Regions from separate parts of the Cupriavidus nantongensis genome, predicted to be linked through region 2. Evidence: riboswitches for the same ligand, from Rfam matches in the RefSeq annotation. Region 2 holds a riboswitch; the other holds the start of a gene.

Region 1 (3,401 bases), on a different contig from region 2:
GGTCGACCATGCCGTTCTTCCACAGCGAGATCGTGCTCTGCACGCCGCGGATCAGCTTCTTGTCGGTGGTGCCGAGCTGCTCCTGGATCAGGCCGAAGCAGTCGTCCGAATCCATGATCGAGAACTGCGGCTTCAGGCCGACGTGCTCGGCTTCCATGCGCAGGATCTGCACGCCCAGCGAGTGGAAGGTACAGACCGTCAGCTGCCTGAGCGGAATGCGCTTGCCCTCGCGCGTGGTCTTGCCCTCCATCAGCTTGGCGATGCGCTCCTGCATTTCCTTGGCCGCCTTGTTGGTAAACGTTACGGCGGCGATATGGCGCGGCTCGAAGCCCTTGTCCTCGATCAGATGCGCGATCTTCTGCGTGATCACCCGGGTCTTGCCGGAGCCCGCGCCGGCCAGCACCAGGCAAGGCCCGTCCAGGTAGCGGACGGCTTCGGATTGGGCGGGGTTCAGGCCATGGGTCATGCGGGGCAGGTGTTCGGGGGCGGCAGCGAATCGACAGAAAAACGGGGAAATGCCGGCATCCCGTCACCCGGGCGTGCGGCAAAGCTGCCGATGTTAACACGCGCGCCGCGACGGGTCAGTCAGCGCAAGCCGCGCGCGCGGGCCGGGCTGTGTCACTGGCGTAACACTTCGTAAAGCGCGGAGCCAATGGCATAACGCGACACTCTAAACAGTGTGTCCCCCGGTCCGCCGGATCGCCTGGGCATGCATGAATCATCACATCGGAGCCAACAATGAAAACCCTGCAAACTTTGACCAAGGTGACCCTGATCGGCATGACGGTCGCGGCCTTTGCCGGTTGCGCGGACATGACCCCGAAACAACGTAACACTGCCATCGGCGCGGGTGCCGGCGCGGTCGGCGGTGCCATCCTGACCGATGGCAGCGCGCTGGGTACGCTGGGCGGCGCGGCCGTGGGCGGCGTGATCGGCAACGTCGTCACCGACGACAAGAAGAAGTAAAGCCCGGGCGCGCAGCGGCGGGTACGGGCCCTTTTGCCGTGGTTTGACAAAGACCGGGCCCTCCCGTACATTGCGCGCATCCGACCGGGAGAGCGCGCATCGCCTGCGCCGCCGAAGGGGTATCACCCGAAAACTCTCAGGCACCACGGACCGGTCGGATCGGCATGCAACATGCACACGATGCATGCCGCACTCTGGAGAGCGGCACCCGCCATTCGTGGCGAGCGTGCCCACCGAAGGGGCGCGCGAGGATGGGATCCACCGGATCCGCCTCGTAATCTCTCAGGTATCGAGGACAGAGGGGTCATCCGCCGCAGCGGATCGCTTGCCATATTGGCATAGCGATGGTTGCGGCGGATGGCCCTTTTTTGTTTTCGCCAACCGAGACTGCCCCCGAGGATTCCATGACGCTCCAGGCCACGCCCCTCAACGCTATCCACCGCGCCCTCGGCGCCCGCATGGTCGACTTCGGCGGCTGGGACATGCCGGTCAACTACGGCTCGCAGATCGAAGAGCACCATGCGGTGCGCAACGATGCCGGCATGTTCGACGTCTCGCACATGTGTGTGGTCGACCTCGCCGGTGCCAACACCCGCAGCTTCCTGCGCGGCCTGCTGGCCAACAACGTCGACAAGCTGCAGACGCCCGGCAAGGCGCTCTATTCCTGCATGCTCGACGAGAACGGCGGCGTCATCGACGACCTGATCGTCTATTTCTTTGCCGAGGACCGTTTCCGCCTGGTAGTCAACGCCGGCACCGCGGTGGGCGATATCGACTGGATCCGCGCCCGCAACGACGCCACTGGCAGCGGCGTGACCATCACGCCGCGCCGCGAGGACGTTGCGCCCGCCGGCGTGGAGCCGCTGGCGATCGTCGCGGTGCAGGGGCCCAACGCCCGCGCCAAGGTGTGGAGCACCTTCCCGTCGACCCAGCCTTCCGATGCGCTCAAGCCGTTCAACGCCGTGGTGGTGCAGGATCCCGCCCTCGGCGAAGTGATGGTGGCGCGCACCGGCTACACCGGCGAAGACGGCTTCGAGCTGGTGGTGCCGGCCGCCAGCGTCGCCGGCCTGTGGGAAAAACTGAATGCCGCGGGCGTGCGCCCGGCCGGCCTGGGTGCGCGCGACACGCTGCGCCTGGAAGCCGGCATGAACCTGTACGGCCAGGACATGGATATCAAGGTCTCGCCGCTGGACGCGGGCCTGGCGTGGACGGTCGACCTGCAGAGCGAGCGCGACTTTACCGGCAAGGCGGCGCTGGCCGCGGCCGGATCGCGCCAGCAGTTCCTCGGCCTGATCCTCCGTGACAAGGGCGGCGTGCTGCGTGCCCACCAGAAAGTCATTACTCCCGCCGGTGACGGCGAAATCACCAGCGGCACCTTCAGCCCCACGCTGTCGCAATCGATCGCGTTCGCGCGCCTGCCCGTGGGCGTGAACGTGGGCGACACCGTGCAGGTGGAGATCCGCGACCGCAAACTCAACGCGACTGTGGTTAAACTGCCGTTTGTGCGTCATGGCAAGGCACTCGTGAGCTAAGGGAAAGCCCCCGCTCACCCAACGGTCGCCCTCGCCTGCCGGCAGCGTTGCCGGGCAGGCATCACCCAAACAAGAAACAGATCTGAATCCGGAGAACCTTCATGAATTTCCCCGCTGACCTCAAGTACACCGAGTCGCATGAGTGGGTGCGCGTCGAAGCCGACGGCACGCTCACCATCGGCATCACCGACCACGCACAGGATGCGCTCGGCGACATCGTCTTCCTGGAACTGCCCGAAGTGGGCAAGTCGGTCGGTGCCGGCGACGCGCTGGCCGTGGTGGAATCGGTGAAGGCCGCTTCCGACATCTACGCACCCGTGGCCGGCGAAGTGATCGCCGTCAACGAGGCCGCCACCGCGGCGCCGGAAAGCGTCAACGCCAACGCCTTCGACGCGTGGCTGTTCAAGCTCAAGCCGGCCAATGGCGACGACGTCAACGGCCTGATGTCGGCCGACGCCTACAAGGCCAGCGTCGGCGCCTGATTTTCGTCATTCCCGCGCAGGCGGGAATGACAAGCGAAATTGCAGCGCCGCGGCACGGCTGACCACCTGCCGCAGCGCTTCCCACGAGGTTCTTGCCCATGAACGCCCCGCTGCCCATGAAAGCCGCCCAAGTGAACCGGCCCACGCTGGCCGAACTGGAGGCGCGCGACGCCTTCGCCGCCCGCCATATCGGCCCCGATACCCCCGAGCAGCAGCACATGCTGAAGGTGCTCGGCTATGACAGCCGCGCCGCGCTGATCGACGCCGTCATCCCCGCCGCCATCCGCCGCCGCGACGGCATGCCGATGGGCGAGTTCACCGAGCCGCTGAGCGAAGAGGCCGCGCTGGCAAAGCTGCGCGCGCTGGCCGGCAAGAACAAGGTGCTGAAGAGCTTTATCGGCCAGGGCTACTTCAACACCAT
Region 2 (3,401 bases):
TGACACCACCAGTATTTCGCGTAGCTACCGGGGAATCGATGAGAGATATCGCATTTCCAGGGGCGCGCGAAGTTTGGATCCGGGCAACGGATCTAGAAATCGCAGACTCTTGAAAATGCGCGTGCGGGAATCAGGCTTGGGCAGGCGCCAGGGCCGCGCCAGGCACCATCGCCGGCGCACTCCCCATTGCCTGGTCCACAACCCCCGCCACCATGTCCGCCGTCACTGCCGACAAGGTCCACCCCAAATGCCCGTGCCCGGTGTTGTAGAAGATGCAGGCCGCTCGCCCGCGTCCTACGCGCGGCAGCATGTCGGGCAGCATCGGCCGCAGGCCGGCCCATGGCACCACGCTGCGCGTGCTGACGCCGGGGAAGCACTGCTGCACCCAGTCCACCAGCGGGCGGATGCGGTCGGCGCGGATATCGCGGTTGGTGCCGTTGAACTCGGCGGTGCCGGCAACGCGGAAGCGGTCGTCGCCGAGGCGGCTGGTGACCAGCTTGGTTTCGTCGTCGAGCAGGCTGACCGTCGGGGCGGCGGCGCGGCTGGCGTCATCGGTCAGGTTGACGGTGATCGAATAGCCCTTGACCGGATAGATGTTGACGCGGTCGCCCAGCGCGGCGGCCAGTGCGCGGCTGGCGGTGCCGGCGCAGATCACGGCGCCGTCGAAGGTGGCAGTGGTGCTGTCGTTGCCATCCTGTACGGTGATGGTGGCGCGCCGGCCGTCGGTCTTGACCGCGCGCACGTCCTGGCCGTACATGCAGCGCACGCCCAGGCGCGCGGCGGCGGCGGCCAGTCCGCTGGTGAACTTGTGGATGTCGCCGGTCGAATCGCTCTCGGTGAAGTAGCCGCCGTAGTAGGAGCCCGCCAGTGTCGGCTCGATCGTGCGCATCTCCTGCGGGGTCACCGCGCGCCGCTCGAGCCCGCCTTGCGCCAGCAGCGCCGAGACGCGGCCGGCATGCTCGAAGCCGGCGCGGTCGCGGTAGATATGGAGGATGCCGGCGCGCTTCAGGTCGAAGTCGATGCCTTCCTGCGCCGCCCACGCAAACAGGTGCTCGCGTGCAGCGATGGCCAGGCGCGCGGTCTCGATGGTGTTGCGGCGGTAGTGGGGAATCGACGCGATGAACTCGGCGAACCACGACAGCTTGTGCCAGCTGGGCCGGGGATTGACCAGCAGCGGCGCATCGTTGCGCAGCATCCACTTCATCCCCTTGACGATGGTGGACCAGTGGGTCCAGACCTCGGCGTTGGAGGCGGACAGTTGCCCGCCGTTTGCGAACGAGGTCTCCATGGCGGCATAGCGGTGCCGTTCGTACAGGGTGACGGAGAATCCGCGCCGGGCCAGCGCGTAGGCCGTGGTGACACCAGTGATGCCACCGCCGATAACAGCGATTGTCTTCATGATCTGCAGGTTCCGGGAACGTCGGGGGGTGGAGTCCGCACGCAACATGCGTGGAGGACGCCCCCTCTGTTCTGGACCTGAGAGATTCACGACGCCTTGCCGCGGGGCGGGCGCGCTTGCTCCTTCGGTATGCCGGGCGGACGATGGCGTCCGGCATTCTTCAGAGTGCACTGACGGGTGATGCCGGTCCTTTTGCCTGAGAGTTTCCGGGGCGGTTGCTCCTTCGGCGCCGTGCGCGGCGGGCGCCGCGACAGTCTCTCCCTGCATCACGCTGGCTTGACGCCAGTCGGGGCAATGTAGTGACAAGGCCCCGTATTGGATATGCGGGTTAACACGGATACAAGCGGAAATGGCCGCGCCGGCCGCGTCGCTATGTCGCATCGGCCAGCGCCGCCAGGCCCCATAAAATGTCAGCGCTCGCTCTCAGAAAGATGCGGGAGGGTGCGCCTGCTGCCGCGCAGGCCAGCGAGCCAGAACAAGACAAAAAGCAAGGTATTCAGTGAAGAAAAATCGCATTGCACTGGCCGTCTCGGCAGTGCTGATGGGCCCTGCCGTGGCCGCCGCGCAGGCAGTGGAGGCTCCCGCGTCGTTGCCGGAGGTGGTGGTATCGGCCGGACCCGACCGCGGCGAGGTGCCGGCGGTGCCGCCCAACACGCCGGCGCCGGCGTATGGCATCAGCAGCACGCGCATGGCCGACTTCAACGTGGTCAATACCGAAGACGCGCTCAAGTACGCGCCCAACCTCGCCGTGCGCAAGCGCTTTATCGGCGATATGAATTCGATCATCTCGGTGCGCAGCACCAGCTCGCGCCAGTCGGCGCGCGGGCTGGTCTATGCGGATGGCCTGCTGCTGTCCAACCTGCTTGGTTCGGACTACAGCTTCCCGCCGCGCTGGTCGCTGGTCAATGCCGCCGAGATCGAGCGCATGGACGTGCTGTACGGCCCGTATTCGGCGCTGTATCCCGGCAATTCGCTGGGCGCGACGGTGCTGATCACCACGCGCACGCCGCAGAAGTTCGAGGGTGACGCCAGCGTGCAGCTGTTCACACAGCGCTTCAACCTGTACGGCACCCACGATAACTTCAACGGGGTGCATGCCAACGCCTACGTGGGCGATCGCGTCGGCGCGTTCTCGTGGCTGGTCAGCGTGGACCGGCAGGACAGCAAGAGCCAGCCGCTGAGCTTCTACACCGCATCGCGCTCGACGCGGCCCGCGGGCGCGGCGGACACGCCGGTGTCCGGCGCCTATTTCGACCGGGACCAGAGCGGGCGCGACCGCGTGGTGATGGGGGTGAACAGCGAGGGCGTCACGCACACCGTGCAGGACCAGCTCAAGCTCAAGCTCGGCTACGACATCACCAGCACGCTGCAGGCGCAGTTCACCGCCGCCTACTGGCAGCAGGACCGCTCCAGCACCACCGGCAGCTACCTGCGCGATGCCAATGGCAATGTCGTATCCAGCGGCCCGGTCAATATCGGCGGCTACCAGTACGTGATTCCGGCCAACGCCTTTGCGCCCGGCAATGGCGAGGATGCGCGCTGGCTGTACGGCCTGTCGCTGCGCACGCGCAACCAGACGGGGTGGAACTTTTCCGGCGTGGCGTCGCTGTTCGATGTCAGCAAGGACGTGAGCCGCAGCGCCAGCACCGTCGGCAACGGACCGGGCACTGTGACGTATGGCGACGGCACCGGCTGGCGCACGCTCGACCTGAAGGCCGACTACCGCCCGGAGCGCCTGCAGGGCGGGCACTGGATCACCTTCGGCTACCACTATGACAACTACCGGCTGAGCAATACCACCTACAACACCTCGGACTGGCGCGCGGCCACCATCACCGCGTTCAACAATGCCTTCACCGGCAAGACCGAGACCCAGGCGCTCTACGCGCAGGACGCCTGGTACTTCGCCGAGGACTGGAAGCTGATCCCCGGCGTGCGCTACGAGCACTGGCGCGCCTATGACGGCAGCCGCAGCCAGCCCGGCGTGGACATCGGCTATCCG

Evidence for each region. Region 2 has a riboswitch for glycine ahead of A2G96_RS22570 (D-amino acid dehydrogenase). Riboswitches for the same ligand answer to the same signal wherever they lie in the genome.
Region 1: it holds a riboswitch for glycine, as region 2 does, so the genes downstream of both, gcvT (glycine cleavage system aminomethyltransferase GcvT) here and A2G96_RS22570 (D-amino acid dehydrogenase) in region 2, are expected to answer to the same signal.

What each region holds. Positions count from the first base shown of each region.
Region 1 covers NZ_CP014844.1:107,087-110,487, forward strand. Annotated here, with positions in the region: gene A2G96_RS00510 (UvrD-helicase domain-containing protein) at 1-466, opposite strand, end outside; gene A2G96_RS00515 (glycine zipper 2TM domain-containing protein) at 739-966, shown strand; glycine riboswitch at 1,042-1,129, shown strand; glycine riboswitch at 1,151-1,275, shown strand; gene gcvT (glycine cleavage system aminomethyltransferase GcvT) at 1,371-2,498, shown strand; gene gcvH (glycine cleavage system protein GcvH) at 2,600-2,980, shown strand; gene gcvP (aminomethyl-transferring glycine dehydrogenase) at 3,079-3,401, shown strand, end outside.
Region 2 covers NZ_CP014845.1:269,400-272,800, forward strand. Annotated here, with positions in the region: gene A2G96_RS22570 (D-amino acid dehydrogenase) at 131-1,399, opposite strand; glycine riboswitch at 1,456-1,573, opposite strand; glycine riboswitch at 1,574-1,672, opposite strand; gene A2G96_RS22575 (TonB-dependent receptor) at 1,941-3,401, shown strand, end outside.